Regions from separate parts of the Pseudarthrobacter sp. NPDC092424 genome, predicted to be linked through region 2. Evidence: predicted binding sites of a transcription regulator. Region 2 holds the regulator's gene; each other region holds the start of a gene.
What was found. Region 2 encodes HrcA, which represses chaperone genes, less so after heat shock. Its sites were predicted from a motif close to TTNGCACTCGNNNNNNNCGAGTGCNAA; they were not measured.
Positions count from the first base shown of each region.

Region 1: the regulator HrcA is predicted to act here: its motif matches at 3,079-3,105, upstream of ACIQCN_RS13655 (Hsp20/alpha crystallin family protein).
Region 3: the regulator HrcA is predicted to act here: its motif matches at 2,602-2,628, upstream of ACIQCN_RS00785 (FmdB family zinc ribbon protein).

Region 1 covers NZ_JBIVQC010000010.1:68,951-75,349, forward strand. The annotation lists gene ACIQCN_RS13635 (HAAS signaling domain-containing protein) at 1-138, opposite strand, end outside; gene ACIQCN_RS13640 (PadR family transcriptional regulator) at 143-487, opposite strand; gene ACIQCN_RS13645 (histidine phosphatase family protein) at 622-1,407, shown strand; gene ACIQCN_RS13650 (NAD(P)H-hydrate dehydratase) at 1,391-2,383, shown strand; gene ACIQCN_RS13655 (Hsp20/alpha crystallin family protein) at 2,593-3,015, opposite strand; gene ACIQCN_RS13660 (S9 family peptidase) at 3,656-5,881, shown strand; gene ACIQCN_RS13665 (NAD(P)/FAD-dependent oxidoreductase) at 6,048-6,399, shown strand, end outside.
Region 2 covers NZ_JBIVQC010000002.1:436,819-443,217, forward strand. The annotation lists gene ACIQCN_RS05030 (GerMN domain-containing protein) at 1-515, shown strand, start outside; gene ACIQCN_RS05035 (16S rRNA (uracil(1498)-N(3))-methyltransferase) at 502-1,281, opposite strand; gene dnaJ (molecular chaperone DnaJ) at 1,284-2,411, opposite strand; gene hrcA (heat-inducible transcriptional repressor HrcA) at 2,439-3,452, opposite strand; gene ACIQCN_RS05050 (DUF3097 domain-containing protein) at 3,628-4,482, shown strand; gene ACIQCN_RS05055 (DUF4870 domain-containing protein) at 4,607-5,026, shown strand; gene hemW (radical SAM family heme chaperone HemW) at 5,109-6,338, opposite strand; gene lepA (translation elongation factor 4) at 6,375-6,399, opposite strand, start outside.
Region 3 covers NZ_JBIVQC010000001.1:153,532-159,930, forward strand. The annotation lists gene ACIQCN_RS00775 (DUF4011 domain-containing protein) at 1-1,417, shown strand, start outside; gene ACIQCN_RS00780 (RcpC/CpaB family pilus assembly protein) at 1,424-2,158, opposite strand; gene ACIQCN_RS00785 (FmdB family zinc ribbon protein) at 2,256-2,528, opposite strand; gene ACIQCN_RS00790 (5-formyltetrahydrofolate cyclo-ligase) at 2,664-3,320, opposite strand; gene galU (UTP--glucose-1-phosphate uridylyltransferase GalU) at 3,363-4,268, shown strand; gene ACIQCN_RS00800 (GNAT family N-acetyltransferase) at 4,273-4,893, shown strand; gene ACIQCN_RS00805 (hypothetical protein) at 4,999-5,907, shown strand; tRNA gene ACIQCN_RS00810 (tRNA-Ala) at 5,976-6,048, shown strand.

The DNA.
Region 1 (6,399 bases), on a different contig from region 2:
GAAGGCCGCCTCAGCGCTCTCGCCGCTCTCGGCTATATAGCTGCGGACTTCCTGAAGCGTGCTGTGGACCATCTCCTCGCTCTGTTTCCGCTGCCGCAGTTCGTAGGCAAGGGTCTTCAGGTATTCGTCTACAGGCACTTGTTCAGCCTTTCTTCGCTTGGAGAAAGTGGTCGATGAGTGCGGCGAAGTCCCTCCAGTCCGCACCTGCTTCGGTGAGCCTCTGGCGGCCTGCCGATGTCAGGTAGTAGAACTTCTTGCCCGGACCCGAGCTGCCTTCGCGCCACTCGGAAGTTATGGAGCCATCCGTTTCGAGCCGGTTCAGGGCCGGGTAGACGGTTCCGCCGCTAAGACCGTCAAAACCGGCGGCCTTCAGCGCGTGGATAATCTGGTAACCATAGGCTTCGCTGTTGTCGGCGATGACCTGGAGGATGCAGATGGGCAGCACCGCCCGCACCCAGTCGCTCGGCCATCGCTTCTCCGCAGTCATGACTAGATAGTGTCACGAACTAGATAGTGATGCAACGTATCCCGCGTGATGCACCGCCGTCGGACGTTATTTTTGCCACACCGTGGGTAAGGCCGCTGATAGTGTTCCTGCATTCGGCACCGAACGCGGACGGGGTGATTTTCTTGAACGACGACGGATTGACGGAGGCCGTACAGGAGGCCGGGGCGGTGGAGCTGCTCCTGGTCCGGCACGGCGAGAGCGAGGGCAACGTTGCCGCCACGGAGGCGCGGCTGGCGGGGGCCGAGGTCATCGACGTACCTGCCCGGGACGCGGACGTGAATCTGTCCGGGACCGGGCAGGAACAGGCCAAGGCGCTGGGGACGGCGCTGGCCCGGATCGCGGAGGAGTTCCGCGCCGATGCCGTGGTGTCCTCCCCTTACGCGCGCGCCCGTCAGACGGCGGAAATCGCCGTGGAGACGGCAGGCTGGCCGGTGAAAGTAGTCACCGACGAACGGCTCCGGGACCGGGAGCTCGGCATCCTGGACCGGCTCACCCGGCTAGGCGTGGAGAACCGCTTCCCGGAAGAGGCCGAGCGTCGGCTCTGGCTGGGGAAACTGTACTACCGGCCGCCCGGCGGGGAATCGTGGGCCGATGTGGCGCTGCGGCTTCGGTCGGTCCTGGCCGAGCTGAACAACCTGGGCACCGGCCACCGCGTCATGCTGGTGTGCCATGACGCCGTGATCATGCTGTTCCGCTACGTCATGGAGGGGCTCTCGGAGCAGGAACTGCTTGACCTTGCCGCAAGCACGTCCGTCCTCAATGCCTCCATCACCCGTTACGTCCGCCCGTCCGGCGCGGGTCCGTGGACGCTGGAGAGCTTCAACGTGGCGGACCATCTGACGGAGCAGGGCGTCGAGGTCACCGAGCACGCCGGGGACGCAAGTGTCCACCCCCGGTAATTACGACGGCGGCGCCGCGGGTCCAGGAGCGCAGCCCGCCTTGGTCACCCCCTCCTTCCTCCGCGACTGGCCGTTGCCTGCCGCCGGCGAAGACAAGTATTCCCGCGGCTCGGTGCTGGTGGTGGGAGGGGCGCGGGCCACTCCCGGCGCGGCGTTGCTGGCCGGGACTGCGGCCCTCCGGGCAGGGGCCGGAAAACTTACGCTCGCCGTAGCCGAGTCCGCCGCCGTCCAGGTTGGGGTGGCACTGCCGGAGTGCGGCTCGATCGGGCTGCCCGAAAACTCCGGCGGGTCCGTACTTGCCAGCGGGCTGGAGCGGATCGCCACCTACCTGGACCGGGCCGACGCCATCCTGGTGGGCCCCGGGCTGGACGATTTGGACCTCGCCGAGGAGCTGCTGGGCGCGCTGCTGGCTCGGGAAGCGGCAGCGCGGGCGGACGCTGCCCGGGAGGACGCGGACGGTGACGCCGGCCGGGAAGGCGGTCCCGCCGTCGTTCTCGATGCCTACGCTTTGGGCGCCCTGGTGCGGCTGGAAACCAAGCTGGACCCGTGGCGCGGGCGGTTGATCCTCACTCCTAATCCCAACGAGGCCGCGCTCCTGCTGGGCCGCGATGCGGGCGATCTTCACGCGGACGGCCTTGAGGCAGCCGTGTCCGAGGTGGCTGCCCGGTATGACGCCGTGGTCAGCTGCCAGGGGGTGATCGCGCAGCCGCCGGCACACGGCCCTGGTGAACCGGACCTGTGGAAGATCACCACCGGATACGGGGGACTGGGGACGTCCGGCAGCGGTGACGTGCTGGCCGGGGCGGTCGCGGGGCTGCGGGCACGCGGGACCACCGGTCCGCAGGCAGCCTGCTGGGGTACTCACATGCACGCCGCGGCGGCCGACCGGCTGGCCAGCAGGATGGGACCGCTCGGCTTCCTTGCCCGCGAACTTGCCGACGAGCTCCCGGCGCTGATGCTGGAACTCGGCTCCTGACCCAACGCGGGGTCCCGGGTCCCGGGCGCAAAAGCCACCAGGCATGGGATGGCCCCCGGCCGGAACCGGGGGCCACCTTGCGGGAAGGCCGTGCATACGCTGCCGGTGCGCTGTCTGGCGCTGTGGCGTGCACAGAATGGCGAATCGCCCCAAAAGGCAGCCAACAGAAGGAGCGCGGCCTCCCGGTCCTATGAAATTGTCCTGCGGGACTATGCGGCGATCTCTTGCTTCGACCCCCTGGTTTCGATCTCGATCTTGCGCGGCTGCGCCTTTTCGGCGACGGGGATCCGCAAGGTGAGGACGCCGCCGTCGTAACTGGCCCTGATGTTTTCCGTGTCGAGGGTGTCTCCGAGAATCAGTTGGCGGCTGAACACGCCGCGCGGCCGCTCGGAGGCGATCAACTCGGTGTCCTTGCCGGCCGGTTCAGGGCGTTCAGCCCGCACCGTCAGGACGTTCCGTTCCACATCCAGGTCCACGGAATCCACCGCTACGCCAGGCAGGTCAAAGGCAACGACGAATTCCTTGTCCTCCCGCCACGCGTCCATGGGCATCGCAGCCGGACGCGCTGCCGTACCGAGGACCTGCTGGGCCAGCCTGTCCAGCTCGCGGAACGGATCGGTTCGCATCAACATGGCTTCCCTCCTCGAAAGAGACGGTTCCATATCAGCCGATCTGTGTTGACTGATATAGATTTTTTAGCACCGGCGCGGGAGGTCTTCAAGCGGTTCGGAACAGATTTTTTGAAAGTTTTTCGAGCGTTCGAACCGCGCAGACAGGGCCCCTTCCCGTGGGGAAGGGACCCTGCCAGGTGGTCTTCGGTTAGCTTCTGGTCGGGTCCGGGCGGAGCGGCGCCGGGCCCGGATCCGGTACCGGCAGCGGCCCGGGCGGTTCGGGGGTGGGGAAGGGACCGGGCGCCGGCGGTCCGGGAGGATGGGGCTGGGTGGGGTCAGGTGATGTCGGTTCCGGACCCGGCTCCGGCGGGAACGGCTCGGGTTCGTGCACTGGCGGGATGGTCATGGAACTTCCCCTCTCACGCTGGGCGGATGTGCCTCAAATGACCAGAATACGCCCGCGACCTGGGCGCCGATAGGGCGGCGTCCCGATGCTCGATCAAGTGAGAGAGCGTCAGCGGGAAAACCGCATTAAGTGAGAGAGCGTCGGTGAAGGGGGCCGGCGAGGGGAGCGGGGAAGGTGGCCGGCAGCGGGCCAGGCGGGTTTGCCCGGTAGCGAACGGGCCGCAGGATTGTCCGAGGGGGTCTATATATTGAAGGCATGACCTCCACTCCCCTGCAGGATCCCGCCAGCACTGCCCCCGCCACGGCCGCCTCACCGCCCGTCGCCAAGCGGATTCCCATGGAGCGGACGCATCACGGAGACACTTTCGTGGACAACTACGAGTGGCTGCGGGACAAGGAATCCGCCGAGGTCGTAGCGCACCTGAAGGCCGAGAACGCCTACCAGGAGGCGGTCACGGCACACCAGGAACCGCTGCGCGAGGCGATCTTCCAGGAGATCAAGGGCCGGACGCAGGAAACCGACCTGTCTGTCCCGCACCGGAAGGACGGCTGGTGGTATTTCAGCCGCTCGGTGGAAGGCAAGGAGTACGGCATCCAGTGCCGCGTCCGCGCCAGCGATACCGAGGACAAGATTGCCGACTGGACCCCGCCTGCGGTTGAGCCGGGAATCGGGATTCCCGGCGAGGAAGTCCTGCTGGACGGCAACGTGGAGGCGGAAGGCAAGCCCTTCTTCTCCGTGGGCGGCTCGGCCGTGACTGTCGACGGCAACCTTTACGCCTACGCCGTGGACAACTCCGGCGACGAGCGGTTCACCCTCCGCATCAAGGACCTCCGCACCGGCGAACTTCTGCCGGACGTCATCGAGAACATCTTCTACGGGGTGGCATTCTCCCCCGACGGCACGCGCATTTTCTACACCGTGGTGGACGATTCCTGGCGCCCCTACCAGGTGAAGGCGCACATCCTGGGCACGCCCGTCGCCGACGACGTAGTCATCTACCAGGAGGACGACGCCGCCATGTGGCTGGGCTTCGAGCTCTCCGCAGACCGGCGTTACCTGGTGCTGGGGATCGGCTGCTCCGAGTACAGCGAGACACGCCTGCTCCGGTTCGATGACCCCTCCGGGACAGTCCGGGCCGTCATCCCGCGCAGCGAGCGAGTCCTCTACGAGGCCGAGCCCTTCCTGCTGGATGGTGCAGAGCGCATCCTTCTGACGCATAACCGCGGCGCCGTGAACTCCATGGTCTCGCTGGTTGACCCGGCCGAGCTCGAAAAGCCGCTGGCGGAGCAGAGGTGGCAGACCGTCGTCGGACATTCCGAGGAGGTCCGCGTCAACGGCGCCGGCGTCACCGCCACCCACCTGATCGTGTCCATCCGCAAGGACACCATTGAGCGCGTCCAGGTGATGGGGCTGGCCGGGCTGGGGACGCCGGCGCAGGAAGCGCCCGTGGAACCGGCGTTCGATGAGGAGCTCTACACTGCCGGAGTGGGCGGGTCAGACTATGACGCCCCGGTGATCCGGCTGGGCTACACGTCCTATTTCACCCCGTCGCGCGTCTACGATTTCGTGCTGCCCACCGCGGAACGGCCCGCCGGTGAGCTGCTGCTGCGCAAGGAAAGCCCGGTGCTGGGCGGATATGACGCCGCCGACTACGTGGCCACCCGGGAATGGGCGACGGCGGCGGACGGCACGCGCATCCCGCTTTCCGTTCTGCGGCACAAGAGTGTGCGGCAGGATTCGACGGCGGCGGGCCTGGTCTACGGCTACGGCTCATACGAGATGAGTATGGACCCGGGGTTCGGCATTGCACGGCTGTCGTTGCTGGACCGGGGCGTGGTGTTTGTCATTGCGCATGTGCGCGGCGGCGGTGAGCTGGGCCGGAAGTGGTACGACAACGGCAAGAAGCTGGCCAAGAAGAACACCTTCACCGACTTCATCGACGCCACAGGCTGGCTGGCCGCGTCCGGCTGGGTGGACCCGGCCCGGATCGCGGCGCTGGGCGGATCGGCCGGCGGCCTGCTGATGGGCGCGGTGGCCAACCTTGCCCCGGAGAAGTACGCGGCCATCGTGGCGCAGGTGCCGTTCGTGGACCCGCTGACCAGCATCCTGGACCCGGACCTGCCGCTGTCCGCGCTGGAGTGGGAGGAATGGGGCAACCCCATCACAGACCCGGACGTGTACGGCTACATGAAGTCCTACTCGCCCTATGAGAATGTCCGGGCGGCCGCTTACCCCAAAATCGCTGCCGTCACGTCGTTCAATGACACCCGCGTGCTGTACGTGGAGCCGGCCAAGTGGGTGCAGGAACTGCGGAGCAAGACCACCGGGACCGAGCCGGTCGTCATGAAGATCGAGATGGACGGCGGGCATGGCGGCGCGTCAGGACGGTACGTGCAATGGCGGGAGCGGGCCTGGGACTACGCATTCATCGCCGATGCCCTGGGCGCGACCGAACTGCTGCCGGGCGCCGGGCTGAAGTAAGCCCCTCCCAGTCGAGCGTACGACGGCGGCCGCCGCCCGCCGTCGTACACTCAACTCCCGAGGGGGTGCCGCAGCGGTTCCGCCACATGCTCACCCTGCTTACCATGTAGGGGTGTCCGCGATCCGTTCCGGGCCGGACCGCACGAACCCTGGGCGAAGGAGTGGCATGAAAAGCTTCGAAGTGGTGGTCATCGGCGGCGGCAACGCGGGCGTGTCGCTGGCGGCCCGGTTGGAGCGGTACGGCGTCAAGGACGTGGCCCTCATCGAGCCGAAGAACCACCACCTCTATCAGCCGCTGTTTTCGCATATCGCCGGCGGGCGGGCGTCTGCCAAGGAAGCGGTCCGGACACAGGAGTCGGTGACGCCCAGGGGTGTCACCTGGATCCGGGACAGCGCCGTGGATGTGGACGCCAACGCCAACACTGTCACGCTGGAGTCCGGGTCAACAGTGGCCTACGGGCAGCTGGTGGTGTGCCCCGGCCTGCAGTACGACTGGGACGCCGTTCCCGGCCTCGCCG
Region 2 (6,399 bases):
ACGCATTCAACAGCAACCTGGACGCGGACATGGCTGCCCGTGCCGTCCAGCAGCTCGTGTACACGGCAACGGCCGCCGCTGCGAGTTCAGGCCTGATCGACTCCGGCCAGCAGATCAGGGTACGGATCCTGGTGGACGGCCATACTGACTACCCTGCCTTCAAACACATCCGGCTGGGCGACCTGATGTCCCGCGCCCCGGGCATGGTGGCCCCGGTGTGGATTATCGACCCGCAGGAGGGCGTGGAGATGGGTGCCGGCAGCGTCAAGATCACCGGGCGCAGCACCAAGGCCGGAAGCAGGCTGCGCTGGCAGATCCTGAAAGGCACGGAGGGCGCCGTGAAGATGCCGTACCTCACGGGCGAAACCACCGCCGCCGCAGAGGCCGGACAGTCGGGCATCTTCACGCTGGCCCCCAAGCTTCCCGCCGGGGACTACGAGCTGAAGGTTGCCCAGGCGGGAACCGGCGACGGCCCGGACCTGAATGCGGACACCAGGACGTTCAGCGTCCGGTAGTGCCCCAGCGTCCCAGCACATCGCTGGCGAGGACGACGGCGGCCGGCCCGGCCGTGGAGGAGCGCAGGACGTGGCTGCCGAGCAACGCGGTCACCGCCCCCTTATCGCAGAGCCGCGTCACCTCGCGCGGGCTGATGCCGCCTTCCGGCCCCACGATCAGCAGCACCTCCCGAACGCCCGCCCCATCGCGTCCCTGCCATGATTCAAGAACGCTCCGCAGCGGGCGGACGGCGTCCTCATGGAGGATCACTGCCAGGTCCGCGGCTTCGACGGCCGCGGCAAGGGCGGAGGTGTCGACGGCGGGACGCACCTCCGGCACCCAGGCGCGCCGCGCCTGCTTTGCCGCAGCTGCAACGACGGACTGCCACTTGGCGTGCGCTTTTGCGGCCCGGTCACCCTTCCAGCGCACGATGGAACGTTCCGACTGCCATGGGACCACCGCATCGATTCCGAGTTCCGTCGCCGTCTCGATGGCCAGTTCGTCGCGGTCGCCCTTGGCGAGGGCCTGGACCAGCACCAGCCGGACGTCCGGCCGGGCCTCGTCAGTAAGGGAGAGGCACTCGACTTCCAGGCCGGACGGGCCGGCCGACGCCACCGTTCCGGTCAGGCGCCGGCCGGCACCGTCGACGATGTCCACGGGTTCACCCTGCGCGAGGCGTTTGACCGCGACCGCATGCCGGGCTTCGGGTCCTTCCAGGACAAACGTGTCACCAGGACCGGTCCCGTCGAGGCCGCCGGCAGAGGTGAAAAAGACGGGGTTGCTCACCGCTACAGGTTACCCAGCCGGTCCCGAAGCTTTGCGAACATGCCGCCGCTGGCGGCGAGCTTGCCCTCGGTGATCTGTTCGCCGCGGAGCTTGGCCAACTGCCGCAGGAGGTCTTCCTGCGCAGCGTCCAGCCGGGCGGGGGTTTCCACCTGGAGGTGGACCTTCAGGTCCCCCCGGCCGTATCCGCGCAGGTGGGTCACGCCCAGTCCGCGGAGGGTGATGATTTCGCCCGACTGGGTGCCGGGCTTGACGTCGATTTCCTGGACGCCGTCGAAGGTTTCCAGGCTGACATCCGTGCCCAGCGCTGCCGCCGTCATGGGGATGTTCAAGGTGGCGTGCAGGTCATCGCCGTCACGGACGTACGTGGGATCGTTGTTGACCCGGATTTCCACGTAGAGGTCGCCTGACGGCCCGCCCGCGGGACCGGCCTCCCCCTGTCCCGAGAGCTGGATCCGGGTTCCGGTGGCAACGCCGGCAGGAACCTTGATGGTGAGTGACCGGCGGCTGCGGATGCGGCCCTGGCCGCTGCACTCGTTGCACGGATCCTTGATGACGGTGCCGAAGCCCTCACACGTACCGCAGGGTGCGGCGGTCATGACCTGTCCAAGAATGGAACGGACTGCCCGCTGGACCTGGCCGCTGCCGCCGCAGATGTCACAGCGCTCAGGGTGCGATCCCGGCTGGCAGCAGGAGCCCTCGCATGTGGGGCAGGTGACGGCGGTATCGACCTCAAGCTTCTTGTTGACGCCAAAGACGGCGTCGCGCAGTTCAATGCGCACGCTGATCAGGGCGTCCTGCCCGCGGCGGACACGCGACGCCGGGCCGGTGGTGCCTCCGGCTCCGAAGAATGTGTCGAAGATGTCCTGGAAGGCGAAGCCCTGGCCGGCATATCCACCGCCGCCGAACCCGTTGTCCGTGCCGTTCTCGTTGCCCGTGGTGTCGTAGACGCGGCGCTTCTGCGGATCCGAGAGGACCTCGTAGGCGTGGGTCACTGCCTTAAAGCGGTCCGAGGCATCCTGGCCGGGGTTGACGTCGGGGTGGAGCGTGCGGGCCAGCTTGCGGTAGGCCTTCTTGATCTCTTCCCCCGTAGCCTCCGGCGAGACTCCAAGGACGTCATAGTGGCTGCTCAAAGTTGGTTTCTCTTCCTTGTTGTAACGTCAGGGTCCCAGGATCCGGGACAGGTACCGTGCCACGGCGCGCACGGCGGCCATGGTGGTGGGGTAGTCCATCCGCGTGGGTCCGAGTACTCCGATTTTCGCTGCACTGTCCGGACCGTAGCCCGTAGCCACCACGGAAGCTTCCGCCAGGCCGTCGTACGGGTTTTCCCGTCCGATGCTCACGGCCACGCCGCGGTGGTCCTGCGCCATTTCGCCCAGGAGCCGCAGCATGACCACTTGCTCCTCCAGTGCTTCCAGGACCGGCCCGATGCTGAGTGGAAAGTCCACGTTGGAACGGGCCAGGTTGGCGGTGCCGGCCATGACCATGCGGTCTTCCCGGCTGGTGTGCGCCAGTCCTTCCAGGCCATGCGCCAGAGCCTGGGCCGCCTGCCGCTGGCCGGGGCCCACCGCGGAAACCACCGCCGGCAGGGACTGGGCCAACTGGCTGAGCGCCGTACCGCCCAGCGATCCCAGGAACCGGGTCCGCAGCGCGGCAAGTGCGTCGTCTCCCAGGTCCTGCCCGACGTCGACCACCCGCTGGTCCACCTTGCCGCTGTTGGCGATCAGCACCACCAACACCTTGCGCGGGGCAAGCAGGACGAATTCGATGTGGCGGACCAGCGCCCGGCTGAGGTGTGGATACTGCACCACGGCAACCTGGTTGGTGAGCTGCGACAGCAGGCGCACGGTCCGGTCCAGGACGTCGTCGAGATCGTCCGCGCCCTCCAGCAGCGACTGGATGGCGCGGCGCTCCGCCTGGGAAAGGGGCTTCACAGCCGAGATCTGGTCCACGAACAGGCGGTAGCCCTTGTCCGTGGGAATCCGGCCCGCACTGGTATGGGGCGCGGTAATGAGCCCCTCATCCTCCAGCGCCGCCATGTCATTGCGGATGGTCGCACTGGAGACGCCGAGATGGTGCCGCTCCACGAGGGCCTTGGAACCGACCGGCTCGCGGGAGTGGACATAGTCCTCAACGATGGCCCGCAGCACTTCCAGCTTGCGCGGTTCGCTCACACTCCACCTCCATCCAGGGTCCGGGGCGGCCTCGCCGGCCCGGTCAGCGCCACCATGACTGTTAGCACTCGACATGCCTTAGTGCTAACAGTCTATTATGACTCGCCCCGTTGTTAGCATTGGTACCGCTCCGGGGGAACGGGGCAACTGATCTATCACTAGGCGGAATGAATCCATGGATTACCAGAACTGGGGCCCCCGGGATATGTCGGCTCCTGCCAGGACCGCGCTGCCCGAGGTGCCGGTGGAGCGCGGCATGGTCCTTGAGGACGTCCAGTCGGGATGGGTGGGTGCGGTCACCCGGGTAGAGAAGTCCGGCGGCATGCATGTGGTCGCGCTGGAGGACCGGCGCGGAAAGTCCCGCTCCTTCAAACTGGGCTTCGGCTTCCTCCTCGAGGGCCGGCCGATCCGGCTGCTGCCGCCGGCCCCACGCACCGCCGCAGGACAGGCAGGCGGACCTGGCCGTACCGCGTCTGGTTCCGTGCGGGTCCCCGGCCAGCGCGCACAGGTGGCCAAGGCGAGCCGCATCTGGGTGGAAGGCAAGCACGACGCCGAACTGGTGGAGAAGGTATGGGGAGACGACCTCCGGGTGGAGGGCATCGTCGTCGAACCCCTCCACGGCATTGACGACCTCGCCGCGGCGGTGGCGGAATTCCGCCCCGGCCCCGGACGGCGGCTTGGTGTCCTGGTGGACCACCTCGTTCCCGACTCCAAGGAATCCCGCATTGCGGAGGCCGTGATGTCCTCACCGGGCGCGGCCGGCAACGTCCTTATTGTCGGTCACCCGTACGTGGACGTGTGGCAGGCAATCCGCCCGTCCGTGCTGGGCATCGAACAGTGGCCGGTGGTGCCCCGCGGGCAGGACTGGAAGACCGGCATACTGGCCGCCTTCGGCTGGCCGCATGAAACGAAGGAGGACATCGGCCTGGGCTGGCAGAAACTGCTGGGCGCCGTCCGGACCTACGCAGACCTGGAGGCGTCGCTGCTGGGACGCGTGGAAGAAGTGATCGATTTCCTCACCGTCCCCTAAAAGGCGGAGCCATGCCTGGCAGACAGTATTCTTATTAGTGCAGGTTCGCCAATTCCCGGCGGACCGGCAGCACAGGGCACCATGTACCCGCCGGCACCAATAGCACTCCAGAAGGAATCAGACCGTGGCAGAAAACGCACGTGATCACAGGAACCGCCAGGACGGCCCGGGCCGCTCCGAATACCACGGCGTTCCGGCGAATGCGCTGCCGCTGACGGCCAGCGAGGACCGGCAGTGGGCCACGCTGGCGCACTTTGGCGGCATCCTTGGCTGTGTGCCGTCTCTCCTGATCTACCTGATCTTCCGGGACCGCGGGCCGTTTACCGCGCAGGAGTCCAAGGAAGCACTGAACTTCAGCCTGCCACCCACCATCGCGGCCGTCATCGCCAATATCCTGGTGTTCGTCCCGGTGGTGGGCAACATCTTCGCCGTGATCGCGACCCTCATCTGGATCGCCCTCACGTGCTTCTCGGTCTCCGCCGGTATCCACGTGAACAAGGGCCAGCCGCACCGTTACCAGTACAACCTGCGCTGGATCAAGTAAGCCCACTGCAACGCGGGGTCACTTTTCGCCTCATATCGGCACGTTATGGGGACCGGAGTGACCCCGCGTTCAGTTCACGCAACTAGTCCGGCAGCAGGCGGCGGACCACGGCGTCAGCCAGGAGCCGGCCTTTGAGGGTCAGGACCAGGCGGCCGCGGAAGGCGGCGGCCGGTTCCACCAGGCCGTCGGCTATGAGTCCGGCCACTTCGTGGCGGCCCGCCGGTTTCAGCGAGGCAACGTCCAGCCCCGTGGAGAGTCGGGTCTCCAGCATCACGTGCTCCACGGCACGGGTCTCCAGGTCCAGGGTTTCCCTGCCGGCTGCCGGTGAGAGCCCCTGGCCCAGCCGGCCGGCATAGGCGGTGGGGTGCTTGACGTTCCACCAGCGCACGCCGCCCACGTGGGAATGCGCGCCCGGACCGATGCCCCACCAGTCATCCCCGCGCCAATAGGCGAGGTTGTGTCGGCAGGCGTGGCGCGGCGTCCGGGCCCAGTTGCTGACCTCGTACCAGCCGAGCCCTGCTTCGGTGATGAGCTGGTCGGCGAGTTCATACTTGGTGGCGTGATCGTCGTCGTCAATTTCCGGTACCTGGCCCCTGCGGATCTGCCCCGCAAGCTTGGTTCCGTCCTCAACGATCAGCGCGTAGGCGCTGATGTGGTCCGGGCCGTAGGACAGCGCCGTTTCGAGCGAGAAGCGCCAGTCATCCAGCGACTCCCCCGGTGTCCCGTAGATCAGGTCCAGGCTCACGTCCAGGCCGGCCTCGCGGGCCCACCGGACCACCTGCGGCACCCGTGCCGGCGAATGCGTCCGGTCCAGGACCTTGAGCACGTGCGGGACCGCGGACTGCATGCCGAAGGAAACCCGGGTGAACCCCGCCTCCTTCAGGACGGCAAGCGATTCCGGCGTGACGGAATCCGGGTTGGCCTCAGTGGTGACCTCGGCGCCGTCCTCGATTCCCCACCGGTCAACGGCGGCGCGCAGGACCAGGGCAAGGTCCGCGGCAGGCAGGAGCGTGGGCGTGCCGCCACCGAAGAACACGGTGCTGAGCGGACGTTCCGGCACGCCGGACGCGGACAGCACCCGGCCCGCGAACTCCACCTCGGTAGCGGCGGTGCCGGCGTAGGCGTCCTGCGATGCCCCGCCGCCCAGCTCGGTGGCCGTGTAGGTGTTGAAGTCGCAGTAGCCGCAGCGCACGGCGCAAAACGGAATATGGATGTACAGCCCGAAGCCGCGACCCGCCGCGCCTTCCGCTGCCTGGCCAGGCAGGAGGCCGTCCGACGGCGCGGGGTCGCCCAGGGGAAGAACGCTAGGCATTGCTGCGGCCCTGGGAAAGTCCGGCCACGGTAACCACTACTTCTTCGCCTTGTCCTTGGAC
Region 3 (6,399 bases), on a different contig from region 2:
CGAGGACCTGGTCCTGCAGCTCAGCAAGAATTTCTACGACGGCGGCCTCCGCCTCCTGCCCGAAGGGCAGACCGCCACGGGGCTGGACCGCTCCCTGCTGGTCGAGTACCTCGCGGACGGAACAGGGCTGCCCAGCGCCAACGACGAGGGCGTTGAGTCCGTGGCGGCGGAGGTTAACCGCGTAGTCCACCTGGTCTTCGAGCACGCCCGGACCCGCCCCCGGACCTCCCTTGCCGTAGTCACCGCCAGCCTGCGGCATGCGGCGCGGATCGGCGAAGCCATCCGCCTCCAGCTGCCCAACCATCCCGGGCTGTCGGCTTTCTTTGGTGCCGGCCCTGAATCCTTCCGGGTGGTGGACCTGGAACGTGCGCAGGGCCTGGTGCGCGACCACGTCATCTTCTCGCCCGGTTTCGGCCGGACGCCACATGGCCGGGCGCTGCACAGCTTCGGTCCGCTGTCCGCCGAGGGCGGCCGCGAAAAGTTCGCACTGGCCATGACGCGCGCTCGCCGCTCCATGCACGTCCTGACGTGCTTCCGGCCGGAGGATCTGGACCACACCCGGCTGACGCACGGTGCCATGGACCTCTACACGCTCCTGGACCGTGAGATCGCCGGCAACACCGACCTGGGCACCCCGGCCTCGCGCGCCGCCGCCAGTGAACAGGCGCTGGGCGCCGACCCGCTAGTAGCCGACCTGGGTGACCGGCTCCGGGCCCGCGGCGCCCGGGTATGGCACCAGTACGACGGCGCGATCGACGTCGTTGCAGCGGCGGACCCGCTGAGCACCATGGGGCAGGATGAAGCGGAACTTCCCAGGCCGGTTGCCATCGAGTCCGACGGCACGGAGCAGTACCGGACCATGAGCGTACGCGAGCGGAGCCGGCTGCGGCCGCAGCTGCTGGAGCGCCTGGGCTGGCGGTACATGCCGCTGTGGACCATTGAGGTGTTCACCGATCCATCGTCCTGCGCAGACCGGATCGCGGGCTATCTGGGGCTCGAAAGGGTTGCCCTCCCCGGCAGGACGGCGCCTGCCGCCGCGTTCCTTGACGACGACGTGGACCAGGCCTTGAATGGCATTGACCTGCGTGATGCCATCGCCGCCCGGTCGGCGGAATCAGATCCCCGTGCATCATTTGAAGAGGAGGCGGGCAGCGTGAGCCCGGAAGCGAAGAAGGACGGCATGGCAAAGGATGCTGTTGCCAACGATGCGGCTGCAAAGGATGCCGCTGCCAGGGACGGTGTGACCAGGAACTCCGCCACAGGGGATTCCGGGTCCAGGGGTTCGGCTGCCGCACAGCCGGGCCAGGGCAGGGTACTTCCGGACAAGGCCGCCGAGGACGATCCGCGGGCTTGGGGGGACCGCGACGAGGACCACGACGCGTGGCTCAAGGAGCAGCGACCGCCGCACTGGGGCTAGCACGGGTTACTGGCCAACGAGGACGAAGAACAGCTTGCCGCGGGTGGAGGCGCCCGCCAGGCGGGCGGCCTGCTCTGCCCCCGCAGCCACCACCAGCAGTCCCTCCGTCTCGGATGTGCCCAGCCATTGGCCGCCCTCCCCACCCTGGGCAGACGTCCACAGGACCGGCACGCCCTTGGCCAGGACTTCCGGCGGACGCGTTTCCTCAAACCCGCCGGCACCGGTGAGCACCACATTCACCAGTTGGCCAGGGGAGACCAGACGGACGGAGGAGGGATCTGCCATCCGCAGGGGAACTGCGGCGGAGCCCACCGGCGTGCCGGCCAGGAGCCCCGGACCGACCAACTGGGCGTCGGTGAGGAGCTGTCCCTTCCGCAAGGGGCCCGCGAGCTGCCGGCCCATGGCCTGGTCCCGCTGCCGGAAGAAGCCCTCGGCCACCGTCCCGGGAGGCACCCGGACGTTCGCGAGGTCGGCATCACCCATGGTGGCCCCGGCAGGCAGATCCCTCGTGGCAGCGACGGCGGCCGCCGTGTCCAGCGGCGCGGGCGTCAGTTGATGGACGGCGCTGGCGGCTGCCGCGCATAGAAGCAGCGCCACTGCGAGCCTCCGGTTCCGGTTAACCCAGCCGGTGAGCCGTGCGGGAAGCCTCCTGCGGGATCCATGGCGGAGTGCGGCGGGGTTACCCGGGCTGGTGCCGGACGGTTGCGGGCTGGTCCGGCTGCGAAGGAAGAAAGCAGGCATAAGCCCACGGTAGGAGCTGCGCCGGCGGAAAACTCAGGACCGGTTTTCGTATGTGGAAAAGCCTGGGGGCGCCCGTCGACGGGAGCGCGCCGGCTGATCAGCTGACAGCAGCCGCCGGAGCAGGTGCTGCGGGGGCAGCCGAAGGGGTCGCCGCCGGTGCGGACGGCGCGGCTGAAACGGTGCTGCCCTTGGCGTCGCGGGAATCGGTGCGGTAGAAACCGGAGCCCTTGAATACCACACCCACGCTGTTGAACTTCTTGCGCAGGGTTCCCTCGCATTCAGGGCAGGACGTCAAAGTGCTGTCAGAGAACGACTGGACAATGTCGAAGGCATGGCCGCAATCCTTGCAGGCATATGCATACGTTGGCACTGGTGCTCCTCCTCTTGGACAAACGAGAGGTCCCGTGCTGCCGGTCCGCGGAACCGTTTATCGGGTCGCCGCATTAGCAGTCGCAGGGCCTGAGTGCCAATTCTATCATCTGCCGGAGAACGGCTGCGCGACGGGTCAGGCCGCCGGGAGATCCCGGAAACCGCCGGGGGTGAGCACGGCGGGCACGGGTCGGTCGAAGGCCTCGGCCGGTATGATCCCGGCGGGCAGCAGTTCCTCGTCGTAGATCACGGCCGCCAGCGGGATTTCCTTGCCGGCCGTGGCCAGGTGGCCCAGAAACTTGTCGTAATAGCCCCCGCCCTGGCCGATCCTGTTGCCCTCGACGTCCACGGCGGTGGCCGGAATGAACAGGGCAGCGGCCCCGCCGGCGGTTTCCGGCCCGTGCCGTTCGCCCACAGGCTCCAGGATGGGAGCGAAGCGGCTCCGCTCGTATTCGGTACCGGGGCCCCAATACACCCAGGCGAGTTCCCGGCCCGGTTCGCATACGGGCAGCAGGACGCTGTGCCCTGCCCCGTGCAGGGCTTCGATGAGCCGGAGCGTTGGTGGCTCGAACCCCACGCTGAGATAGACGCAGACGGTGCCGGGCGTGTCGCCGGTGACGGACCGCGTCCAGGCCAGGCCGTTTCGGGCCAGCGCCGCGGCGGCCGCTTCCCGTTCCTGCGGTGTGAGGGCTGCCCTGTGCCGCCGGTGGGCCGTCCGGATGGCGTCCTTGGCTGATGTTGAATCCTGGTGCACGTTACTGCCTTCCGTGATCGCCTTGAATGCGCCGGGCATCCACTGTTACTGAATGCTTGACGCTGACGTTAGATTAGTCCGGTGAGTACCAGTAGCCCGAGAGTCCGCAAAGCCGTCATTCCTGCTGCAGGACTGGGTACCCGGTTCCTGCCGGCCACCAAGGCGATGCCCAAGGAGATGCTCCCTGTGGTGGACAAGCCTGCCATCCAGTATGTCGTGGAGGAAGCTGTCAGCGTGGGTCTCCAGGACGTGCTGATGATCACCGGACGCAGCAAGCGGGCGCTGGAGGACCACTTCGACCGTGTCCCGTCCCTGGAGTCGACCTTGTCGGACAAGGGCGACACCCGGAAACTCGAGGCCGTCCAGGCCGCCACCAAGCTCGGCGACATCCACTACGTCCGCCAGGGCGATCCCAATGGCTTGGGACATGCTGTCCTTCGCGCCCGCCAGCACGTGGGTGAAGAGCCGTTTGCCGTCCTGCTCGGTGATGACCTCATCGACGCCAGGGACGAGCTCCTGGGCACGATGATCGACGTCCAGGCCAGGACTGGCGGCTCCGTGGTGGCCCTTATCGAGGTGGAGCCTTCACAGATCAGCGCCTACGGGTGCGCAGACGTCGAGGCGATCGACGGCGAAGGGTACGTCCGGGTCAACCGGCTCGTGGAGAAGCCCTCGCCGGAGGAAGCTCCGTCCAACCTGGCAGTGATCGGCCGTTACGTCCTGCATCCGGAAGTGTTTAACGTCCTGGAAAGGACCGGTCCCGGGCGCGGCGGCGAGATCCAGCTGACGGACGCCCTGCAGGAACTGGCCGCCGGCGACGGTGACGGCTGTGGAGTTTATGGGGTGGTTTTCCGGGGCCGCCGCTACGACACCGGAGACAAGCTGAGCTACCTCAAGGCCTGCGTACAGCTGGCCATCGACAGCGAGGACCTGGGTCCGGGACTGCGCGAATGGCTGCCCGGCTTCACCGCCGGCCTGTCGAAGTAGCGCCGTGCGGCTAAGCCCCATCTGGCCGGTCACACTGGAATGCGGCGACCTCGTGCTGCGGCCCATCCGGTACCGGGACAAAAAGGAATGGACCGAGGTCCGGTCCCGCAATGGCCAATGGCTAGCCCCGTGGGAGGCGTCCAACCCTGACCCGGCCGGCGGCCTGCCGAATTACCGCCAGATGGTCCGGTCCCTCAATGCGCAGGCGGCCCAGGCCACGGCACTCCCTTTTGTGATCACAGAGCGAGTGCCCGGCCGCAGGCATCCCGCCATCGTGGGTCAGTTGACCGTGTCGTCGATCGTATGGGGTTCGGCCATGATGGCCACGCTGGGCTACTGGGTGGACCAGGCGCGTGCCGGCAAGGGGATCGCACCCACCGCGGTGGCGCTCACCACGGACCATTGCTTCCGGACGCTGGGGCTGCACCGGATGGAGATCAACATCCGGCCGGAAAACGGACCCAGCCTGCGGGTAGTGGAAAAGCTGGGGTTTCGGGATGAGGGCTACCGGCCCCGCTTCCTGCACATCAATGGCGAGTGGGCGGACCACCGGTCCTTCGCGCTCACGGCCGAGGAGGTGCCGGAAGGGCTGCTGAATCGCTGGCTCGCCGCCGGTCCGTCATAAATCCAATGATTTGGTGGCAGAGGGACGACACACCGGCGCGAATGCGAGTGCAGCCGCCCAGATACTCATACGGTTTTGAGTGTGGACTTTCCCCTTAGCAGCTCAGTGATCCTTGTGGTTGCTGTTGCGCTCTGGATTGTGTGGGTCGCGCCATATGTCCTTCGGAACCACCGGCAGCGGCTGCAGCCGGCCGGCGACATGCCGGCGGATGCCCTGGCCGACCGAACCCCGGACCGTCCCGCAGGCCTCGTGTTGAACATTGCAGCCCATCAGGAGAAAGCCATGGACCCCAGGACGAGCGCAGGAACCGCCAAGGATGCCGCCGCCCCTGCCGGGCGACTGCGCATCCGGTACGGCCGCACGGCGTTGGCCCTGGCCGGGCTGCTTTCCCTGGCCACGGCCGTAATCTCCGGTGTGCTGCTGGCCTTCGGACTGGGTAGTTTCGTGCTCACCATGGCCTGCCTGGCCGTGACAATCCTGTCCGTTCTCATCCTGCGGCGCCTGGCAGTCAGGGACCGCCGGCGCCGGGTAGACACCGCATTCCGAAACGCTATGGCGGCGACTGCCGGCAGCGCCCGCGCCTCCGCGCATGTGCCGCCCAAGCCGGCCGCCGCGCCTGCTCCGGCGGAAAAGCCGGAACGCCCCTTGTTCGACGCCGAAGCCGGCCAGAACGATGTCAAGCCGCTGACCGCCGTCGAACTCCGGGAGGCCGCCCTGGCTGTTGCCCTGGCCGCCGGCGACACCGTCACGCCGGTCCAGCCTGCGGTTCCCGCAGGCACCCCGTGGGAGCCTGTTGAGGTCCCCAAGCCCGTCTATGTGGAAGCCGCCAAAGCGGAGCGTCCGGAGCCTGAACCGCTGGCTCTGCCGGAAGCCCCGAAGGCGGTCGGTAAACCGTCCCTCAAGCAGGGGGCCGCTCCCGCCCAGCCGTCCGGAGCCGTCGAGCCCCGCCAGCTCACCAAGGCGCAGAGCGCGCTGAGCAACCTCGACGACGTCCTGCAGCGCCGCCGCGCCTGACACCGGACGTGGCGGTTGGCATTAGGCCGCGAAAATTTGTAGCCTAAGGTCACCGGTTCAACCGGCCGGGGGCTATAGCTCAGTTGGTAGAGCGCTTCGTTCGCATCGAAGAGGTCAGGAGTTCGAATCTCCTTAGCTCCACAATTTGTAAGCCTTTGTCAGGCGTTGTGATACTCGTGTGCGTACACGTTCATGCCCGGCCTGGCCTCGGCGGAGGCGTCCTAGACGAAGGAAGCTCAGCCGGGAGGGATCGGCTGACTCTCCAGCCACACGGCGTCAACAAACTTTGAGTGTGAGCGGAGCGGACTACCGCCCTGCCCTGCTTCCGTGGGTGGAAGTCAGAGCGCTTGTGAGAGTCAGCTATGTGTTGCCTCCCTGTAGGGATTTACTCTGGCCGGTGGCCTTTATGAGTCATAAAATTCTTCCTACATTTGGATCAAGCCTTGGGATGCCGGCGCCGCGCATCTTGCTCGTCCGCCTCTTCGCCACTCC